3 regions of the Mesorhizobium sp. WSM4830 genome follow, and region 3 is predicted to be linked to each of the others. Evidence: riboswitches for the same ligand, from Rfam matches in the RefSeq annotation. Region 3 holds a riboswitch; each other region holds the start of a gene.

Region 1 (7,289 bases), on a different contig from region 3:
GAACAGGATTGGTCACGAATGACACTACCAACACGGCCCAATACGAAAAAATATGCGCCGGCAAGTTACATGGGCGCTGGCTCGGTGAACGAGAGCGATCACCCTGCAGACGATTTCTTGTCGAGCAGGACGATCGGTGAGGCTACCTTGCTGGGCGAGGAGGGGTTAGCGCCAGTTCAGGAGAGCGGAGGTATCCGAGCTCATGCGCGCCCTCCTCATTGCGATGAAGTCATCCTAATCGATATGTCGGCCCTTCTGATCCATTGATCAACATCTAACGGTAGTAGGGCAGCCTTGAATTGAATAAGCGGTCCCTCGAAGGCGTCAACCGTCATGCAGTCCGAAAAAAATACTCATCTGCCTGTCTCAACAACGCTCGCTCCATTTCGAAACCAGGTGTTTCGCTCGATCTGGACGGCCACACAAATATCCAGCCTCGGGTGGCTCGTGCAAACGGTCGCTATCAGTTGGCTGATGGCCACGATTTCCGCTTCGGATCTGATGGTTGCACTCGTGCAGGCCGCATCGACCTTACCGGTGTTCTTCCTCTCGATCTTGGCCGGAGCCATCGCTGACAACTTCAGCCGCCGATGGGTGATGTTTGCGGGGCACTGCCTGATCGCATTGGCATCAACGACGCTGATGATTTCCGTGGGTCTGGGATTTGCCGGTCCCTGGCTAATTCTAGGATTAGGGTTCCTGGCCGGCTGCGGCTTTGCCTTGAATGATCCGGCCTGGCACGCTTCTGTTGGCGATATCCTTCACAAGCGCGACATCCCGGCTGCGGTGACGCTTATGTCTGTCGGATACAACATTGTGCGCAGCGTTGGTCCGGCTTTGGGGGGCGTGGTCTTGGCATTTTTTGGACCGCTGGCCGCTTTCGCGTTGGCAGCGCTGAGCGATCTGGCACCGCTAACCGCAATATGGCGCACTAGATGGAATGTTCGCACGTCACCTCTCCCTCGTGAGCGAATGACGATGGCAATTCATGACGGACTGCGCTTCACCGTCATGTCCTTGGAAATCAGGGCAGCGATTGCCCGTGCAACCCTTTTCGGGTTGGCTAGCATCTCCATCCTTGCGCTGCTCCCGCTAGTCGTCCGGGATCAGCTGAAGAGCGGGCCAATCATCTACGGCATCTTGCTGGCCGGCTTCGGCATGGGTGCTTTCATTGCCGGCATGAGCAATAGCTTTCTAAGGCGGATCACGTCTCAAGACAGGCTGGTGTCGTTTGCCTCCGTTGCTTGTGCAGCATGTTGCCTTTCCCTTGCACTCACATCGTCAGTCGCTGTGGCGGCCATTTCGCTGGCACTTGGTGGCGCGGGTTGGCTTATCACCTGGACGGGCATTGACGTGTCGGTGCAGCTGGCCAGCCCAAGGTGGGTCGTTGGCCGCACACTGTCGATCTACTACGCCTTGAGCGCAGGCGGGATGGCGGCCGGCAGCTGGATCTGGGGTACTGTCGCACAGAACTACTCGCTAGGCTGGGCTTTGGAGGGTGCCGCAGGCGCTCTTTTGCTCGTTGCAGCTGCGGGAATATTGTTGCCGGTCCGTCCATGGGAAGAAACGGATCAGGAGAGTTCGGATTTTCACCCGCCGGAGCTGGCACTCGAGTTGAAGCCTAGGAGTGGCCCCATAGTGGTCAAGGTCGAGTATCTTATATCCGAAGAGAATATCGAGACCTTTCTGGGCTACATGCGCACAAGGCGCCATGTTCAGAGCCGTGCCGGTGCGCGAAACTGGACACTCCAGCGCAATCTTCAAACGCCTTCGATTTGGACAGAGACATTCCGCACGCCAACCTGGATGGACTTTCTTCGCCTGAATCATCGGCTCACGGCAGCGGATAAGGAAGTCGGCCAGCGTCTCCTGGCACTGCATGATGGAGAGCGTCCTCCGCAAACAGTGCTTTCGATCGAACGAACCACTGAGGCAGCTCGTACCCGTGCCTCAACAATCGTTTCTCGTCCTCCCAGGTGACGTGATCACGAAGGCGATCGCATCGTGCATTGGGATCTGCCGCGCCGGTCGACTTCGAGCAGCGCGAAGACCGCATCGCCAGTAGGCGAGGCAATGCGTCCGGCGCTCTCTTGCGAATACCCATGCCGCCGCGGGCCCTTGAGGGCGGGGGCAGGAACGGTCGGTTCTGGGCCATCTTCGAGGCGGCGCTCGACGGCAAGAAGGAGGGCATGGGTCTCGAACGCTGGTGCGCGGCCTGCGCACAAGCCGATCAGCATCACCTTCGACGTGCGCTTCAGCCAGCGCTTTGCGGCTCAGAGACCTGCAGGAGGATCTGACCCGCTATCAGCTGGCGCTGGGCCAGCCAGAACCAGGCCCGTTCGAGGACATGATCAAGCATTTCGAATTGCAGCCTGACGAGAGCACTTCGCCCTTCGTGACAGAGCGATCATCGGCAACCTTCGGAAATTTGCCGATAGCGAGGCGTCGTCGTCAACAGAACATTTCGGACGAAGGCCGCCAAGGGACGTGCTACGTCCACGCAAATAGGCGAGATCCGTTGCCGTCTCGGTGTTCGTCTCGACGGCATGCGTCGCAGCGAGGAGTTCGGCTGATTTCAATGAGCGGCGGCGTGGTGCGTCGACCCTCCTCGATCGTTCTTTCGTAACCCTCTCTTCGCCCTGCAAGCGGAAGCGCACCAATGCGGCTCATGTCATCCACTGCCTAGGTAATCCATCGCGTTCAGAGGTCGCGTTTCGGCGCCATTTCCCCCGGCTCGCCTCTTGGCGAGGCTTGGCGTGGTCGCGCTGGATAACACGCCGGCCCCATCCGTCCGGCTCCGTGTCGGCGATCGCGCTATGGGATCCGTCGCCGGTCTTCCGATGGAATTGAGGGCCTGTGACGATGGCAGACCCGGTTCGATCGAGAAGCCTTCCGCTGCTGTCAGCCAGCCTGCATCGTATTCAAACGCAGCGCACTCGGGCGCGCCCTGCTGGTCATAGCGCAACGTGCCCAGAGGCGTCGCTTCGTCGGCTGACAGCGAACAAATGCTGACGGTATCGAACGAAAGTGTCACATATCGAACATACGAACCATGTCCGAAACATCTGTTTTTCGTGCTCAGCGTGACCCCCAAAAGCAAAAAAGAAGAGAGCACGACGAAGTTTCGCCGGGCATTTAAGTGTCAGCGCGAGCTACCTCTTCAGTATGGCACGTCGCTTGCTGCTCTGCATCGAACGCCGACGCCCAACCCACAAATAGCAGAGATGAATAATGGCGATTTGTTCAGAAGTGCTGAATCTAACTGAGTGGCTGAACAGCAGTGTGGAAGCGCAGCGGGGCAAAGCAATAGGCGTCCTGCCTTTCTTTGAGCCTGACACAGGTCGAATCCAACCTTTTTCGGGCAATGCATGACCAAGCATAGTTGTTCTTCCGTAAATCTCCAGTCGTTTGAGCAGTTCGTTTTTGTGCAACAAAAGTTTCAAACGTTCAATTGCGCACTTTTAGCATTCACGAGAACTCATCTTGATGATTATCTTTTAACCTTTGAATGGAGATCCGGAATGAACGTAAGCAGCCTTCTTCTCGGCTCAGTTGCGGCCCTGATCTCCGTTTCCGTCGCTCGCGCGGCGGACCAAGTCTCTGCGCCGGACCCGACCGAATACGTCAAGATCTGCGACGTCTACGGTTCGGGCTACTTCCATATCCCCGACACCGAGACCTGCCTGCGCATCGGCGGCTACATCCGTTACGACGTCGGCCTCGGCGATGTCCGATCCTATGACGGGGCAAGAACCACCGATGGGAGCCCTGGCGAGGCTCGGGGCACCTGGCGAAACAACACGCGTTTCACGTTCAAAACTTGGACGCGCCAGGAGACCGAACTCGGCGCACTGAAGACCTATACTGAAAACCGCGTGAACTTCGGCAACCGCAACGCTCATCCGGGTCCGGACAGCCCTCAGAACTATGGCTTCAACAGCGGCGTCAAGTTGGCTTCCGCCTGGATTCAGCTTGGTGGCCTCCGAGTTGGTAAGGACGAGTCGGCCTTCGACACGTTTACAGGCTACGCCGGGAACGTCCTCAATAACGTACTCGTTCCGTACGGCGACTTCGATACCAACGTGGCCCAGTATTACTTCGATGCCGGCAATGGCTTTTCGGCTCTGGTTTCACTTGAACAAGGGTCGGGTGTAGTCGGTACTATCGACAGCCATGTTCCGCACGTCGTCTTCGGCGTAAAACAGACGCAGGGCTGGGGCGCGATCACCGGCGTAATCGCCCGTGACAGCAACTACGATGCTTTGGCCGGCAAGGTCCGCGTCGATTTCAATGTCACAGATGACCTGTCGCTATTCGGAATGTTCGGCTATGGCTCCATTGGCAATCTCAATGATGACCCAACCAATGCAGTCGCCGCTCACGGTCGCGGCTTCTACAAAACTTGGAGCGGCAACTGGGCTTTCTGGGCCGGCTCCACTTACACACTCAACGAGAAAACTTCGTTCAACCTTCAGGTCTCGGGTGATCAGTTCTGGAACTCTGGTGTGGCTGCAAACGTCGCCTACTTGGTCGTTCCAGGTTTCACAGTCACAGCCGAAGTCGACTACGACCACTACAGCAACTTCGGCGCCGGCGCGGTCGACCATTCCCGCGTGAACTGGACTCACGTCGGCAAAAAGAACAGCCTCGGCGGCATACTCCGATTCCAAAGCTCATTTTAAACAACTCCATCTGGTGTCGGCGCCCCAGCGGATCGCCCGAAGGCGATTTACGCGCAAACCTTCGGTGCCGATTGAAGGCGTAATCATCATAAGGACCGATCTTTAGTTCAACCGTTTGCGACCCCTTATCCCTGTCTTCGTCTCCAACGCCTGGTTTGTCGCCGACATATGGTCTGACCGGCTACCGATCATCGCCTCGGCCCGAATGCGCTTGACAAATCGGCGCCGGCCCGTTCAACCTGAAGCATTCACCAGGGGAGTCCCGGCAAGGGGCTGAGATACTGCTGGCTTTCGCGGCGCAGTGACCCGTTGAACCTGATCCAGTTCATACTGGCGTAGGGACGGTGCAAGCGCTTTGCGGGAGTTTACGCCCGAGGTCCTGTTTCGGCAGGTCAACAGAAGCGTCTTTTCATCCTTCCGGCACAGAACTGGATCTCCAATGCTTGAGCAAAGGAGCCTCAGATGAATGCCCTCACTCCCGCCGTCTCGACGGGACCGTTGCCCGCCTCCCGGAAAATCCACAAGCCCGGTGCCATCCACCCGCAGATCAGGGTGCCGATGCGCGAAATCTCCGTCCATCCGACGGCCGACGAGCCGGCCGTCACCGTCTACGATCCGTCCGGCCCCTACACCGACCCGACCGTCGAAATCAGTATCGAAAAGGGTCTTGCCCGGCTTCGTCACGAATGGATTTCAGCGCGCGGTGATGTCGAGGCTTATGAGGGCCGCCACATCCGGCCGGAGGACAACGGATTTGCGGCGGGCGAGCGCCTGACGCCGGAGTTTCCCATTCGCAGCCGGCCACTCAGGGCCAAGCAGGGCAAGGCGGTGACCCAGCTTGCCTATGCGCGCGCCGGCATCATGACGCCTGAAATGGAGTTCGTCGCCATCCGCGAGAATCTTGGTCGTGAGATGCTGCGCGGCAAGCTTGAGCGCGACGGCGAGGCATTTGGCGCCGCTATCCCCGACTTCGTCACACCGGAATTCGTGCGCGAGGAAGTGGCGCGCGGACGGGCGATCATTCCCGCCAACATCAATCATCCCGAGAGCGAGCCGATGATCATCGGCCGCAATTTCCTGGTCAAGATCAACGCCAATATCGGCAACTCGGCGGTCACCTCCTCGATGGCCGAAGAGGTCGACAAAATGGTCTGGGCGATCCGCTGGGGCGCCGATACGGTGATGGACCTGTCGACCGGCCGCAACATCCACAACATCCGCGACTGGATCGTTCGCAATGCGCCGGTGCCGATCGGCACGGTGCCACTTTACCAGGCGCTGGAAAAGGTTGGTGGCATCGCCGAGGACCTGACCTGGGAGGTCTACCGCGACACGTTGATCGAACAAGCCGAACAGGGTGTCGACTATTTCACCATCCACGCCGGCGTGCGGCTGCATTACATCCCGCTGACCGTCGACCGGGTCACGGGCATCGTCTCGCGCGGTGGCTCGATCATGGCCAAATGGTGCCTGCACCATCACCGCGAAAGCTTCCTCTATGAGCATTTCGAGGAGATCTGCGACATCTGCCGCGCCTATGACGTGTCCTTCTCGCTCGGCGACGGCCTTCGTCCGGGCTCGATCGCCGATGCCAATGATGCGGCGCAATTCGCAGAGCTGGAGACCCTCGGTGAGCTGACGAAGATCGCCTGGGCCAAAGATTGCCAGGTGATGATCGAAGGCCCTGGCCACGTGCCTATGCACAAGATCAAGCAGAACATGGACAAGCAGCTCGCCGTCTGCGGCGAGGCGCCGTTCTATACGCTTGGACCGCTGACGACCGACATCGCGCCGGGCTATGACCACATCACCTCAGGTATCGGCGCTGCCATGATCGGCTGGTTCGGCACAGCCATGCTCTGCTACGTCACGCCGAAGGAACATCTCGGCCTTCCCGATCGAAACGACGTCAAGACCGGCGTGATCACCTACAAGATCGCGGCTCATGCCGCCGACCTGGCTAAGGGGCATCCGGCGGCGAAGGTCAGGGATGATGCCCTTTCGCGCGCTCGCTTCGAGTTCCGCTGGGAGGACCAGTTCAACCTGTCGCTCGATCCGGAAACCGCGCGGTCCTTCCATGACCAGACCTTGCCCAAGGAGGCGCACAAGCTGGCGCATTTCTGCTCGATGTGCGGGCCGAAATTCTGTTCGATGCGCATTTCCCACGACATCCGCGGCGAGGCGCAGAAGGAGGGCATGGCGGCGATGGCGGCGAAATATCGCGAAGGCGGCGATCTCTACGTGTCCGCGGATGAGACCGGCGCATCGTTTATGCCGGAGGCGCATGAGCCGTCATGAGGGTGCTGGTCAAAGGGGCGGGTGTCGCCGGCCTCACCGCTGCCTTCGAGCTCGCCACGCGCGGCGCGGCGGTGACAGTTGCCGAGGTAAGAGATGCCCTCGGCGGCAATGCGTCGTGGTTCGCCGGCGGCATGCTGGCGCCCTGGTGCGAGCGTGAAAGCGCCGAGCAGTCCGTGCTCGATCTCGGACGCAACGCCGCGGACTGGTGGGATGCGGCGACGCCTGACCAGCTCACACGGGCCGGAACAATGGTTGTGGCCGCGCCTCGTGACAACGGCGAACTCGAGCGGTTCGCCAGCCGCACCTCGG
Region 2 (7,289 bases), on a different contig from region 3:
GTTGCCGCTTCGTTGCCGTTGATCGTTTCCTGGCGAACGCTGCTGTCGTCGAGGCCGGCGACCCAGCCGCTGCGGATGTAGTCGGTCAGCGAGCGGTCCTTGTCGATCGACACGCCGTCAAAGCGGATTGCCATGTCGCCCGGGCCTGTCGCCGTCACCGCCGCCGCCGAATTGTCGATGATGAAGCCGTTAGGCACCGAGAACGACACGCCGAGGCCAGGATGCAGGAAGGTTTCACCGCGCACATAGCCTTCCTCCGGCGTGTCGCCGTAAAGCAGCCCGTCTACGCCGGCAAGAAATGAATCGCGGTCGCGCGACCCGACACCGGGCGCGCCGAACTGGCGGGCGTGGCGCTGCGCGAGATCGATACGCTGCGGCGTGTTGGGGTGCGTCGCCAGGAAGTCGAGGCTGGCGTCGGTGGCGCCGCTGATCGAGCGGAAATCGGTATAGGCCGACATCGACTGCAGGAAGCGGCCGGCGGCGTAGGGATCGAAACCGGCTTCGCCGATCGACTTGATGCCGATGGCATCGGCCTCCAGCTCTTGATTGCGCGAGAACTGGGCCAGCCTCAGCTTGCCGCGGATCAGCGCCGCCTTGGCCGTCGGGTTGTCGCCGAGCACGTCAGAAACGACCTTGGTCGCCAACCCCTCTTCGGCCTCCAACTGCTGGCGCTGCAGGCCGTGGTTGGCCGTAACGTGGCCCATTTCATGCGCAATGACGGCGGCAAGCTCGGCTGAATCATTGGCCAACGCCAGCAGGCCGCGGGTGATGTAGAGATAGCCGCCCGGCAGCGCGAAGGCATTGACGTTGGGCGAGTTGAGGATGGTGATGCGGTAGGTCTGGGTCGGGTTGGCCGACACCACGGTCAGTCTGCCGACGATCTTGGCCACCATGCGCTCGAGCTTGGGGTCGGAATACTCACCGCCATAGGTGGCAAGGATGCGCGGGTGCTGCGCCTTCGCCAGTTGGGCGAGCTTGCTGTTGGCGGCGACATTGTCGACCGTGATCGGCTTGTCGGAGGGCTGGAAGCCCGATTCCTGCACGTCGGGAGGCGTGAACATCTGGCAGCTTGCCAGCGCCAAGGCAAGACCGGCCAGCGCCAGAAAGCGCGCCAGCGGTTTCACTCTCCGATTGTCGATGCCGGTCGGCAGATCGGCTTCCTTTCAAGTCCTGGGACGTGATCGCGAAAATCGGGCGCGATTTCCGGAAAGCATCACGCGCAAAATCAAGTGCTACGGCGTCCTTCGTGCGTCCGACAGATACGAGGCAGCAAGGCCAAATCACGGTCTAGGCCGGACCAGCTCCTGGGGACCTAGCCACACTACCTCGACCATGGCAAGCAAGCGCCGCTTCGCCTTCCGCCGGTTTGACCATAAATTATGTCCGCTTCCGGGCAACATCTCGTGATCCAGCCGCAAACGGACCCGAGCCGATATAGCGTCGGAATGCCTCCGGGCCAGCCCCGACGAAAAAATCGGCGGCGGTGCCCGTCGCGGCAACCGTGCCACCATCCAGGAAAACCATGTTTTGGCCGATGCGGCGCGCATCGTCCGGCTGGTGCGTGACGAACAGCACCGTCATGCGCTGCTCCGAATGGACGTCGGCCACCAGGTCGAGCATGTCGTCGCGCAGTGCCGGTCCGAGCGAAGCGAACGGCTCATCGAGCAACAGCACCGGCCGGTCGCGCACCAGGACCCGGGCGAGCGCGACGCGCTGCCGCTCGCCGCCGGAGAGTTCGCTCGGCAGCCGGCTTTCCTTGCCGGCAAGGCCGACGCGCTTCAGCGCTGCGGCGATTGCGGCGCGGTCAGCCTCGCTCAGCCTGAGCGAAGGCGAGCGGCCGAGCCCAACATTCTGCCCGACGGACAGATGGGCAAACAGGTTGTTTTCCTGGAACACCATCGATACCGGCCGCGCTGAAGGCGGCGCAGTGCTGACGTCGGCGCCGCCGATCAGCACGCGGCCCGACCGCGGCGTCTCGAAACCGGCCGCCAGATTGAGCAGCGTCGACTTTCCCGACCCGCTCGGCCCCATGATGGCGGTGATCTCCGACGCCGGGAAATCGACATCGAACATGAGCGGCGTTTCACCATAGCTGAACGAGACGTTGTCGAGCCGCACCGCCGCGCCTTTTTCCACCGAAATCGACCGTTCCGGGCTGATCGGCATCATGATTTCTCCCTCTTTCCCAGCCAGTCCGCGGTCAGCACCAGCGCCAGGCAGACAAGGCCGAGCAGCAGCGCCAGCCCGGCCGCATCCTCGGTGCGGTAACTGCCCATGCGCGCCAGCAGCAGATAGGGTAAGGTCTGCACGGAATCGCTGCCGAACAGCGCAATGACGCCGAGATCGCCGAGCGACAGCGCCATGGCGAAAGCGAATCCGGTGGCGAGCGGCCGCCGCAGCGACGGCCAGTCGACCAGCCGCAACCGGTTCCAGCCCGAGATACCAAGCTGTGCACAGAGCCGTTCGTGGCGTTCGCTCGCCGCGTCATAGGCAGGGCGGATGGCGCGGATGGCGAACGGCATCGCCATCACCGCATTGACCGCAACCACCATGACAGGGGCGATCGCAAAGACATCGCTGACGGCGCGCAAGAGCAGGAACCAGCCGGCGCCGATGACGATGGGCGGCACCACCAGGACGAACCCCGCACCGGTGTCGGCCAGATGTTCGAGCAGTGTCCGCCGGCCTGTCCGCCGGGTGAGCGCCAGCGCCCGGCGCGCCATGACCAGCGACAGCGACAATGCCACAGAGAGCAGCGCCGACAAGAGGGAGAGTCCAGCACTGGTCGCCGTCGCTTGCCGCACCGCGCTCTCGCCGGCCAGTCGACCGAGATCGGCGCCAAGCCCGGCTGCCAGCGTCGCCGCCATCGGCCCGGCGACAAACAGCAATGCCAGCCCGATCACCAGCGCGTTCAGCACGGTCTCGGCCGCACCGGCTGAAAAATACCGGCGCGGCGCCACCGGCAGATTGGCGTCGCCGGTCACATTGGCGCCGAGCCGTGTCAGTGCCAGCACGACCACGAAGGTCAGCGCAATTTGCAACAAGGTCAGCGTCACCGCCCGCGCCGGGTCGAAGTCGAAACGCAGCGCCTGGTAGATGGCAACCTCCAGCGTCGTCGCGCTGGGTCCGCCGCCGAGCGTAAGCACGATGGTGAAAGAGGTGATGCACAGCATGAAAACGAGCCCGGCGATGCCCGGCAGGGCCGCACGCAGCGGCGGCCATTCGATCAGCCGAAAGGCCGGCGCAGCGCCCATGCCAAGCTGGCTCGCCAGCCGCCATTGGTTGGCCGGCACGGTCTGCAATGCTTCCAGGAACAGCCGCGTTGCCAGCGGCAGGTTGAAGAAGACATGGGCAACGAGGATGCCCGACAGGCCGTAGATGCCGGGCCAGCTCTGGCCGCCTAGCGCGCCCAGCGTGCCGGCAAAATACCCGGCACGGCCGTAGAGCGCCAGGACACCGAGTGCGGCAACAATGGCCGGCAGCGCCAGCGGCAGGGCGAAAAGCTGCAGGATAAAGCCTCGCCCGAGAAACTGTGGATGCCGCGACAGGGCGCGCGCGACGAACAGCGCCGGTGCAACGGAGAGCAGGGTCGAAAGGACTGCCTGCCAGAGCGTGAAACGGGCGACGCGCAAGAGATAGGAATCGAAAGCGGCGCCGGCGCCGGACGGGTCGCGCATGGCTTGCAGGATGAGACCTGCGAACGCCCCGCCGATCAGCAGCGCGATGGCTGCGAGCGCGACGATGCCGGCAGTGACGCGGGAGTCCACTGATGACGCGCGTTGCACGCTACACCGCCCGATTCGAGATTCTTAGCGAGGACAGCGTTCCTTCGCGCCCCCCTCTGTCCTGCCGGACATCTCCCCCACGAGGGGGGAGATCGGCTGTCACTTCGGCCTTAGCCAATTTCCAACGTTGCAGGACTGAGCGAGACGCCGAAGCTGCCAATCTCCCCCCTCGTGGGGGAGATGTCCGGCAGGACAGAGGGGGGCGCCGTAGAGTGACCACCTTGATCAGCTCGCCACGACTACTTGCTCATCGCCGCAAGCCACTCATCGACCCAGGCCTTGCGGTTGGCCGCGACTTCCTCCGGGCTGAACAGCAAGGTCTTGGTCGGTTTGACAAGCTTGTCGAACGCCGGATTGAGCGGCTTGTCGGTCTTGCCGGCCGGGAACATCCAGTTGGTTTCGGGAATGACATCCTGGAATTTCGGTCCGGTCATGAAGGCAATGAACTTTTCCGCCAGCGGGTTCTTCGCGCCCTTGGTGGTGATCCCCGCAACCTCGATCTGCAGATATTCGCCCTCCTCGAAGGACGCTGCCTGGTAGCGCTCGGTGTTTTCGGCGACCATGTGGTAGGCCGGCGAGGTGGTGTAGGACAGCACCATCGGCACCTCGCCCTTGGTGAACAGGCCGTAGGCCTCGCTCCAGCCTGGCGTCACCGTCAGCACCTTCGCCTTGAGCTTGGCCCAGGCTTCGGGCGCCTTGTCGCCATAGACCGACTTGACCCACAACAGCAGGCCAAGGCCCGGCGTAGAGGTGCGCGGATCCTGGATGACGATCTTGTCGCCGGCATTGCCCTCGACCAATTCCCTGAGGCTTTTCGGCGGGCTCTTCAGTTTTTCGGTATCGTAGACGACGGCGAAATAGCCATAGTCGAACGGCACGAAAATATCGTCGCTCCAGGCTCCCGGGACGCTGACGCCCGACACGGCGCCGTGTGGCGAAAACAGGCCGGTTGCCTTGGCGTCGGCGGTCAAATTGGTATCGAGGCCAAGCACGATATCGGCCTTGGTCGCGGCGCCTTCCAGCTTCACACGATTGAGCAGCGCTACGCCGTCGGCGACCGAGACGAATTCAACGACGCAGCTGCATTCGGCCTCGAAGGCCTTCGTCACAGCGGGTCCCGGACCCCAATCGGCGGTGAAGCTTTCATAGGTATAGACGGTCAGCTTATCCTGTGCCGATGCCTGCCCTGGCAGGGCGAGCGCGGATGCCGCAAGCAGGATAATCGAGACAACAGAGTGAAAAAAACCGCGCATCGGCGCCTCCTTCGTTCGCGTTGAAAGGAATTGAGGCGTCGGGCTGTCCGAAACGTCTAATCCCTCCGCCGGTACAAACCGGATCAGGTTCAGCGGGTTGGCAGTCTTGCCTCTCAGCCGGTCCGCGAAAATCGCGTCCGGCACCCCGTTAGAGCGTTGCGACACATAGGCCCGGCCGAAGTGCTGCGCAAGCGGAAGTTTGCCGGACATCCAAAGCCCAGCCTTCTGCCGTTTCATCTTCCGTTTCCGGGGCAGGGCTGGTAAGGGCCACGAGATATGAGCAAATTCACCATCCTGCTTGGCGGCGATCTCATCCGCACGCCGCTGCTCGACCGCCAGGTCGAAGGCTCGCGCGTCATCGCCGCGGATGCCGGCATCGGCCATGCGCGCATGCTGGGCCTCAGGCCGGAACTCTGGATCGGCGATTTCGATTCGGTGCCTGCCGATTTGCCGGAGGATCTGGCCGCCGTGCCACGGCAGGTGTTTCCCGCCGAAAAAGACAAGACCGACGGTGAACTCGCTATCGCCGCCGCACTCGAATGCGGTGCGACCAGCCTTGTGCTCGCAGGCGCCTTCGGCGGCAAACGCACCGACCACATCTTCCTGCATCTGGCGCTGAGCGTCCGGCTGGCGGAAGGCGGGACGGAAGTGCTTTTGACCAGCGGCGCGCAGGAAGGCATTCCCTTGCTGCCGGGAAAGACTGACTTCGACTATGCCGACGGCACGCTGTTTTCGGTGCTCGGCTTCTCCGATCTCGCCGGCCTGAGCGTCACCGGTGCCAAATGGCCGCTCGACCATGTCGAGGTCGCGTTCGGCTCGTCGCTGACCATTTCCAACGAGGTCAGGGGCCGGCTGGAAATCGCGCTGGCCAGCGGCCGCGCGCTGCTGCTCGCGCATCCTTTTCCCCTACCCGAAAGCTGACATGGCGCCGCCACTTCTCAATCTCGACGGGATAAAGCTGACCTTCGGCGGCACGCCGCTGCTAGACGGTGCCGCCCTGACGGCCTCAGCTGGCGACAAGATCGCCCTGGTCGGCCGCAACGGCTCTGGCAAGTCGACGCTCCTCAAGATTGCCGCCGGGCTGATCGAACCGCAGGACGGCGAAGTCTTCCGCCAGCCTTCGGCGACCGTGCGCTACTTGCCGCAAATTCCCGACATGGACGGCTTTGCGACCGTCCGCGCCTATGTCGAGGCAGGGCTCGGACCCGCCGACGATCCCTACCGCGCCACCTATCTGATGGAGCATCTCGGCCTGACCGGCGAGGAGCGGCCGAACGACCTCTCCGGCGGCGAGGCGCGGCGCGCCGCCCTCGCCCGCGTCATGGCGCCGGAGCCCGACATTCTCCTCCTCGATGAGCCGACCAATCATCTTGACCTTTCGGTTATCGAATGGCTGGAGGAGGAGCTTGCCCGCACCTCCTCGGCACTGGTCGTCATCTCGCATGACCGTCGTTTTCTCGAGCGCGTGTCGCGCGCCACAATCTGGCTCGACCGCGGCCAGACCCGCCGTCTCGACAAGGGCTTTGCCTTTTTCGAGGAATGGCGCGACACGGTGCTGGAGGAGGAAGAGCGCGAGCAGCACAAGCTCGGTCGCCAGATCGTGCGCGAGGAGCACTGGCTGCGCTATGGCGTGACAGCACGGCGCAAGCGCAACATGCGCCGGCTCGGTGAGTTGCAGACCATGCGCCAGCGCTTTCGTGGTCATCGCGGCGCCGAGGGTGCGGCGACGATGACAGCCAGCGACGCCGCCGAATCCGGCAAGCTGGTGATCGAAGCCAAGAACATCGAGAAGAGCTTTGGCGATCTGACTGTGGTCAAGGGATTCTCGACCCGCATCCAGCGCGGCGATCGCGTCGGCCTGGTCGGGCCGAACGGCGCCGGCAAGACGACGCTGTTGAAGATGCTGACCGGCGAATTGAAGCCGGACGCAGGTACGGTGCGGCTCGGAACCAATCTGGAGATCGCCACGCTCGACCAGAAGCGCGAGGCCGTCGATCCGCAGGAGACACTGGCGCAGTATCTCACCGACGGTCGCGGCGAGAACCTCGTCATCAATGGCGAGCAGCGCCACGTCGTCTCTTACATGAAGGACTTCCTGTTCAAGCCGGAACAGGCGCGCACGCCGGTGCGCGAGCTTTCGGGCGGCGAGCGGGCCCGGCTGATTCTCGCCCGCGTTTTGGCACGGCCGGCAAACCTGCTTGTGCTCGACGAGCCGACCAACGACCTCGACATGGAGACGCTGGAACTGCTG
Region 3 (7,289 bases):
TTGTCAATGAGCCGTGTTTGGCCGAGCCACGCGGCTGCGAGCAGGCGGACCGGCCGATCGATGCTTGTTGCTATCGGTTGCAGATCTGCTTCGCCACGGAGTTCCAGGTACTCGACCTCGCGATAGCCTGCGGACAGGATCGCTGCACGCGCTTGGGCAAGCGCTGGCAGGACGGGAGAGCCGTTCGAGAGCCCCTCCGCAGTATCGAGCAGGACCGATGCCAGCCTTGGGGCAATGGCCCGCTCCGCTGGCGAGAGCCGAACATTGCGCGATGACAAAGCGAGACCATCGGGTTCCCGGACTGTCGGACAGGGGACGATGGTAATTGGCATATCCAGGTCCCGGACCATGCGAGTGATGAGTAGAAGCTGCTGGAAGTCCTTCTCTCCGAAAAAGGCGAAATCAGCGCCGGTCTGCAAAAAGAGCTTTGCAACGACGGTCGCCACCCCATCGAAATGACCAGGCCGGAACGCACCGCATAGGCCTTCGCCGACGCCGGACACGGACACGGTCGTGGTGAAGCCGTCAGGATACATCTCAGTCGCATGCGGAACATAGAGCAGGTGTGCGCCCAACGGAGTGAGCTTTGCAGCGTCTTCCTTTTCGGTGCGGGGATAAGCGGCAAGATCCGCGGCATTGTTGAACTGCTTGGGATTGACGAACAGCGTCACGATCACACGATCGGCCTTCTGAAGCGCAGAACGCACGAGACTCAAATGTCCTTCATGCAAGGCTCCCATCGTGGGCACCACGGCGATAGTGGCACCTGAACGGCGCCATCCCGCCACGAAGGCACGAAGTTCGGCAACGGTGCGGACAATCGGCACGCTCATGCAACATCTCCGGCCTTCGGCTCATCGGCGAAAAGATGTTCGGCCGCTGGAAAGCGCCCTTCCCGCACATCAGCCGCGTAGGCAGCGATGGCAGCTTCGACCTCTGAGCCCAGTTCGGCATAGCGCTTGACGAATTTCGGCCGAAAACCAGTGAACATGCCCAGGATGTCGTCGATCACAAGGATCTGACCATCGCAGGCGTCTGAGGCACCGATGCCGATCGTGGGAATTGTGGCTCTCTCGGTTATTCTCCGTGCGAGCGGCTCCGTGACCTTTTCCAGCACTATGCTGAACGCCCCGGCCTCGGCAACAGCAATGGCGTCGCGAAAAATCCTGTCGCCGTCTACGCCCCTGCCCTGGACTTTATAGCCCCCGAACACATTGACCGATTGCGGCGTCAGCCCGACGTGGGCCATGATGGGAATTCCGCGAGCAGTGAGAAAGCGGATTGTCTCGGCAATGCTCTCGCCGCCCTCCAGCTTGACGGCGGCGCATCCGGTTTCCGCCATGAGCCGCGCGCCGTTGCGAAAGGCCTGTTCGGGGCCTTCTTCATAGGAGCCGAATGGCATGTCAACGACCATCAACGCGCGCTCAAGACCGCGTCGCACGGCCTTGCCATGCATGATCATCATGTCGAGCGTGACGCCGAGGGTCGAGGGCAGACCGTGAAGCACCATGCCGACACTGTCGCCGACCAGCACGACGTCGCAATATCTGTCGACGAGCTGCGCAATGGGTGTGGTGTAGGCGGTCAAGCAGACGACCGGATCCTTGCCCTTGCTGGCCGCGATGTCCGGCGGCGTCGACGCCTTCGTTTCTACCGCCACACTCATCGGCACATTTCCCCTACGTCAGGTTTAAGCGGTCAACGGTTTTGCATAGTTTTGTGCAGGTGCGAAGGCCAAAATCAAACAGCAAAGTGGCTGCATTGCGAAGCGCTTCAAACCAAGGGCTAGAGGCCCCCATTTTCCTGCTTCGGCCGAGTTTCGCAGTACCCTTGTTGTGATTGTTTTTAACAATCAGCGTGGTGGTGGTCTCAAGGGGTGTGCTTCAGCTCGTACGAGTTTGACTGCCGCAACAGCGTGATTCACGTTCAGAATCGATCTCAGGTCACAAGGCGTACCGAGATGCATTGTGGCGAAAAACTAGGCAATGACTGAACACGAGGCCAAAGCTGTAAGGCGACGCATAAAAGCCGGCGACCGCCGTGCTATCGCCGCGGAACTGATTTGGTCGCTGTGGACGCTTATTTCCATGGGAACATCATTGCGCTGGCGCTCCGTCCACATTGCCTGAGGTGATTGTCCCCCGCCTGAAGGCGTGGCCGAGACAGCCGACGGTCGCGCAGTGACCCACGATCGCTGGCGGCGCGACGATCACTTTCCGGCCGAGCCATGCAGACGGATCACCGCCGCGGATCGGTTTTCGGAAAAGTCGGCTTGCAGCATCAATTTTCATGAGGTAGAATCGTTTTTCATAAGATTTGGCTCAGTCGCACCAAAATTCGATGAAAGGATCCCCTTTTCATGCCTGTGGCGCAGAAGCACCAATTTTCAGGTCCTGTTATCGTTTTTCAGGAAATCCGCCTTCCGGAGATGGTGACCCCGGCCGGGTACAGCGCCCTGATCGGAGCTTACGAGCTCGCCGTGCCCTTGCCCCGGACCCTGTCGGCCACTGGCGAGCATCATCGCATTACCGAACGGGATGGCTGGCGGATCATGACGCCCCGCCATGCCCCACATCCAACACTCGAAGGCCATCTGACCTTCGCGCTCAAGTACGAGGGGCTCGACCTTGCCGTCCTCAAACGGCTGTTCCAGGTGACCGGTCCCGCACCGATCGAGGCGCTCGTCCGTGAAAGCCCCACAGGCAGTTATGCCCGCCGCATCTGGTTTCTATCTGAATGGCTGACGGGCACACGTCTCGATCTGCCGGACGCGGCGGCCGGACGATACGTTCCGGTTGTCGATCCCGAGCTGCAGTGGCCCGGATCCGAGAAGACCGCTTCGCGCTACCGCATAAAGGACAATCTCCCCGGCACGCCTGAGTTCTGCCCCCTGGTGTTCCGAACCAAGACTCTCGAAAAATTCATTGGCCTTGAACTGCCGCGGCGCGCGGAGGCAATCGTGGCGGACGTGCCGCGCGACCTCCTTGCTCGGACCGCCGCCTTTCTTTTGCTCAAAGACTCGCGATCAAGCTATGCGATCGAGGGCGAGCGCCCGCCGCAAGATCGCATCCAGCGCTGGGGCCGCGCCATCGGCGAAGCCGGCCGCTGGCCGATCGATCGCGATGAGCTGCTACGTCTGCAAAAAATTGTACTTGGCGACGCCCGTTTCGTAAGACTTGGCTTCCGAAAAGAAGGAGGTTTCGTCGGTGAGCATGACCGAGACAACGGCACGCCCCTGCCCGATCACATCAGCGCTCGGCCCGAGGACCTGCCGCGGCTAATCGATGGAATGGCGGCCTTCGATCAGGGCCCCGCGCAAAACCTTGATGCGGTCATAGCCGCCGCAATCCTCGCCTTCGGCTTTGTCTACATCCACCCGTTCGAGGACGGAAACGGCCGCATTCACCGCTACCTAATCCACCACGTCCTTGCCACGCGCGGCTTCAATCCGCCGGGAGTGGTCTTTCCCGTCTCGGCCGCGATCCTGGACCAGATCAACGAGTACAGGGGCGTGCTCGAGAGCTATTCGCAGCGCCTTCTGCCGTGGGTGGAATGGGAACCGACGCCGCAATTCAACGTCCGGGTGCTGAATGACACCGGTGATTTCTACCGGTTCTTCGATGCGACCCCGCACGCCGAATTCCTCTATGCCTGCGTTCAGCGGACGATCGAACGGGACCTTCCCGAGGAAACCGCGTTTCTGCAGCGCTACGCCCAATTTCGGCAGCAGGTGGACGCCTTTATCGACATGCCCGAGCGGTTGGCCGCCCTGCTCTTCCGTTTCCTTCACCAGAATGGTGGCCATCTGTCGAACCGCGAGCGCGAAAAGGAATTCTCCGCGCTGACCAGTGACGAGGCAGGAAGAATCGAGGCGATCTACGCGCAAACCTTTGGTTCCCATTGAGGCGGATCGATTTTTAGTCCGACAGTTTGCGATTCCTTGTCCCTGTCTTCATCTCCCACGCTTGACTTGTCGCCGAGACATGCGCGATTTTTTCCGCACGGTCTGACCAGCCGCCGATCAGCCGCGGCCAGAACGCGCTTGACAAACCGGAGACGTCCCGTCCAACCTGACGCATTCACCAGGGGAGTCCCGGCAAGGGGCTGAGATACTGCTTGCTTTCGCGGCGCAGTGACCCGTTGAACCTGATCCAGTTCATACTGGCGTAGGGACGGTGCAAGCGCTTTGCGGGAGTTTACGCCCGAGGTCCTGTTTCGGCAGGTCGACAGAAGCGTCTCATCCTTCCGTCACAGAACTGGGTCTCCAATGCATGAGCAAAGGAGCCTCAAGATGAATGCCCTCACTCCCGCCGTCTCGACGGGACCGCTGCCCGCCTCGCGGAAAATCCACAAACCCGGTGCCATCCACCCGCAGATCAGGGTGCCGATGCGCGAAATCTCCGTCCATCCAACGGCCGGCGAGCCGCCCGTCACCGTCTACGATCCGTCCGGCCCCTATACCGACCAGACTGTCGAAACCAGCATCGAGAAGGGTCTTGCCCGGCTTCGTCACGAATGGATCACGGCGCGCGGTGACGTCGAGGCCTATGAGGGCCGCCATGTCCGGCCGGAAGACAATGGATTCGTCACGGGCGAACGCCTGACACCGGAGTTTCCAGTCCGAAACCGGCCCCTGAGGGCCAAGGCAGGCAAGGCCGTGACCCAGCTTGCCTATGCGCGTGCCGGCATCATCACGCCTGAAATGGAGTTCGTCGCCATCCGCGAGAACCTCGGCCGCGAGATCCTGCGCGGCAAGCTCGAGCGCGACGGCGAAGCCTTCGGCGCGGCGATCCCCGATTTCGTCACGCCGGAATTCGTGCGCGAGGAGGTGGCGCGCGGACGCGCGATCATTCCCGCCAACATCAACCATCCCGAAAGCGAGCCGATGATCATCGGCCGCAATTTCCTGGTGAAGATCAACGCCAATATCGGCAATTCGGCGGTCACCTCCTCGATGGCCGAAGAGGTGGAAAAGATGGTGTGGGCGATCCGCTGGGGCGCCGATACGGTGATGGACCTGTCGACCGGCCGCAACATCCACAACATCCGCGACTGGATCGTGCGCAATGCGCCGGTGCCGATCGGCACGGTGCCGCTCTACCAAGCGCTGGAGAAGGTGGGCGGCATTGCCGAGGACCTGACCTGGGAGGTCTACCGCGACACGCTGATCGAACAGGCCGAACAGGGCGTCGACTATTTCACCATCCACGCCGGCGTGCGGTTGCACTACATCCCGCTGACCGTCGACCGGGTCACGGGCATCGTCTCGCGCGGCGGCTCGATCATGGCCAAATGGTGCTTGCACCATCACCGGGAAAGCTTCCTTTACGAGCGTTTCGCGGAGATCTGCGACATCTGCCGGGCCTATGACGTGTCCTTTTCGCTCGGCGACGGGCTCCGTCCGGGCTCGATCGCCGATGCCAACGACGCGGCGCAATTCGCCGAGCTGGAAACGTTGGGCGAGCTGACGCAGATCGCATGGGCGAAGGATTGCCAGGTGATGATCGAGGGGCCTGGCCACGTGCCGATGCACAAGATCAAGCAGAACATGGACAAGCAGCTCGCTGTCTGCGGGGAGGCGCCGTTCTATACGCTTGGACCGCTGACGACCGACATTGCGCCGGGCTACGATCACATCACCTCCGGCATCGGCGCGGCGATGATCGGCTGGTTCGGCACCGCCATGCTCTGCTACGTCACGCCGAAGGAACATCTCGGCCTTCCCGACCGCAATGACGTCAAGATTGGCGTGATCACCTACAAGATCGCGGCGCATGCCGCCGACCTCGCGAAGGGCCATCCAGCGGCGAAAGTCCGGGATGACGCCCTTTCCCGCGCGCGCTTCGAGTTCCGCTGGGAAGACCAGTTCAACCTGTCGCTCGATCCCGAAACCGCAAGATCCTTCCACGACCAGACCTTGCCCAAGGAGGCGCACAAGGTGGCGCATTTCTGCTCGATGTGCGGCCCGAAATTCTGTTCCATGCGCATTTCCCATGACATCCGCGCCGAGGCACAGAAGGAGGGCATGGCGGCGATGGCGGCGAGGTACCGGGATGGCGGTGACCTCTACGTGCCGGCGGCAGAGACCGGCGCAGCGCTTATGCCTTTCGCAGGCGCATGAGCGATCATGAGGGTGCTGGTCAAAGGGGCCGGCGTCGCTGGCCTCACCGCAGCTTTCGAGCTCGCTACGCGCGGCGCGGCTGTGACCGTTGCCGAGACAAGGCACAGCCTTGGCGGCAATGCGTCATGGTTCGCCGGCGGCATGCTGGCGCCCTGGTGCGAGCGTGAAAGCGCCGAGCAGTCCGTGCTCGATCTCGGACGCAACGCCGCGGACTGGTGGGATGCGGCGACGCCTGACCAGGTGACGCGGGCCGGAACACTGGTCGTGGCCGCGCCGCGCGATACGGGCGAGCTCGACCGCTTTGCCACCCGCACGTCGGGTTATCGGCGCGTCGATGAAGATGAAATCGCGTTGCTGGAGCCCGACCTCGCCGGCCGCTTCCGCCGTGGGCTGTTCTTCCCCGACGAGGCCCATCTCGATCCACGCCAGGCGATGACGACACTTCATGACAGGCTGGCGGTGATGGGCGTCGAATTCCGCTTCGGCGTCGACGCCCGGCTTGGCTCCGGTTTCGATCGCCAGACCGACTGCACGGGGATAGGCGCGGTCGATGACCGACTGCGCGGCGTTCGCGGCGAGATGCTGATCCTGCGCACGCCCGATGTCTCACTGTCGCGCCCGGTCCGGCTGCTTCATCCACGCTTTCCGCTCTACATGGTGCCGCGCACCGACCACCGTTTCATGATCGGCGCGACCATGATCGAGAGCCGGTCCACCGGACCGGTGACGGCGCGTTCAATGATGGAGCTTTTGGGAGCGGCGTACGCTCTCCACCCGGCATTCGGTGAGGCTGGCGTCATTGAGACCGGCGCCGGTGTTCGCCCGGCCTTTCCGGACAACCTGCCACAAGTCGAGAGCCACGGAAGCACCGTCGCGATCAACGGGCTCTATCGCCACGGTTTTCTCCTCGCCCCAGCCATGGCGCGCCAGGCTGCCGACCTGGTTTTCAATCAAGACGGAACCAAGGAGCTTGCTCATGAAATTGATGGTCAACGGCGAAGCGCATGAGATTGCCGCCACCACGCTGGCCGAGCTGCTTGCCGCACTCGACTATGAAGGCGATTGGCTGGCGACGGCCGTCAACAGCGACCTCGTACACAAAGCCAATCGGGCGGAGTTCCAGTTGAGTGACGGCGACCGGATCGAAATCCTCTCGCCCATGCAGGGA

The links. Region 3 has a riboswitch for thiamine pyrophosphate ahead of thiC (phosphomethylpyrimidine synthase ThiC). Riboswitches for the same ligand answer to the same signal wherever they lie in the genome.
Region 1: it holds a riboswitch for thiamine pyrophosphate, as region 3 does, so the genes downstream of both, thiC (phosphomethylpyrimidine synthase ThiC) here and thiC (phosphomethylpyrimidine synthase ThiC) in region 3, are expected to answer to the same signal.
Region 2: it holds a riboswitch for thiamine pyrophosphate, as region 3 does, so the genes downstream of both, thiB (thiamine ABC transporter substrate binding subunit) here and thiC (phosphomethylpyrimidine synthase ThiC) in region 3, are expected to answer to the same signal.

What each region holds. Positions count from the first base shown of each region.
Region 1 covers NZ_JBVVQI010000019.1:49,986-57,274, forward strand. Annotated here, with positions in the region: gene AC0L2Y_RS22615 (MFS transporter) at 334-1,980, shown strand; gene AC0L2Y_RS22620 (porin) at 3,522-4,682, shown strand; TPP riboswitch at 4,926-5,042, shown strand; gene thiC (phosphomethylpyrimidine synthase ThiC) at 5,145-6,980, shown strand; gene thiO (glycine oxidase ThiO) at 6,977-7,289, shown strand, end outside.
Region 2 covers NZ_JBVVQI010000037.1:13,898-21,186, reverse strand. Annotated here, with positions in the region: gene AC0L2Y_RS30115 (M48 family metalloprotease) at 1-1,124, opposite strand, end outside; gene thiQ (thiamine ABC transporter ATP-binding protein) at 1,378-2,169, opposite strand; gene thiP (thiamine/thiamine pyrophosphate ABC transporter permease) at 2,166-3,767, opposite strand; gene thiB (thiamine ABC transporter substrate binding subunit) at 4,025-5,038, opposite strand; TPP riboswitch at 5,082-5,196, opposite strand; gene AC0L2Y_RS30095 (thiamine diphosphokinase) at 5,315-5,959, shown strand; gene AC0L2Y_RS30090 (ABC-F family ATP-binding cassette domain-containing protein) at 5,961-7,289, shown strand, end outside.
Region 3 covers NZ_JBVVQI010000001.1:514,481-521,769, reverse strand. Annotated here, with positions in the region: gene panC (pantoate--beta-alanine ligase) at 1-833, opposite strand, end outside; gene panB (3-methyl-2-oxobutanoate hydroxymethyltransferase) at 830-1,666, opposite strand; gene AC0L2Y_RS02615 (Fic family protein) at 2,360-3,904, shown strand; TPP riboswitch at 4,075-4,191, shown strand; gene thiC (phosphomethylpyrimidine synthase ThiC) at 4,292-6,121, shown strand; gene thiO (glycine oxidase ThiO) at 6,128-7,129, shown strand; gene thiS (sulfur carrier protein ThiS) at 7,098-7,289, shown strand, end outside.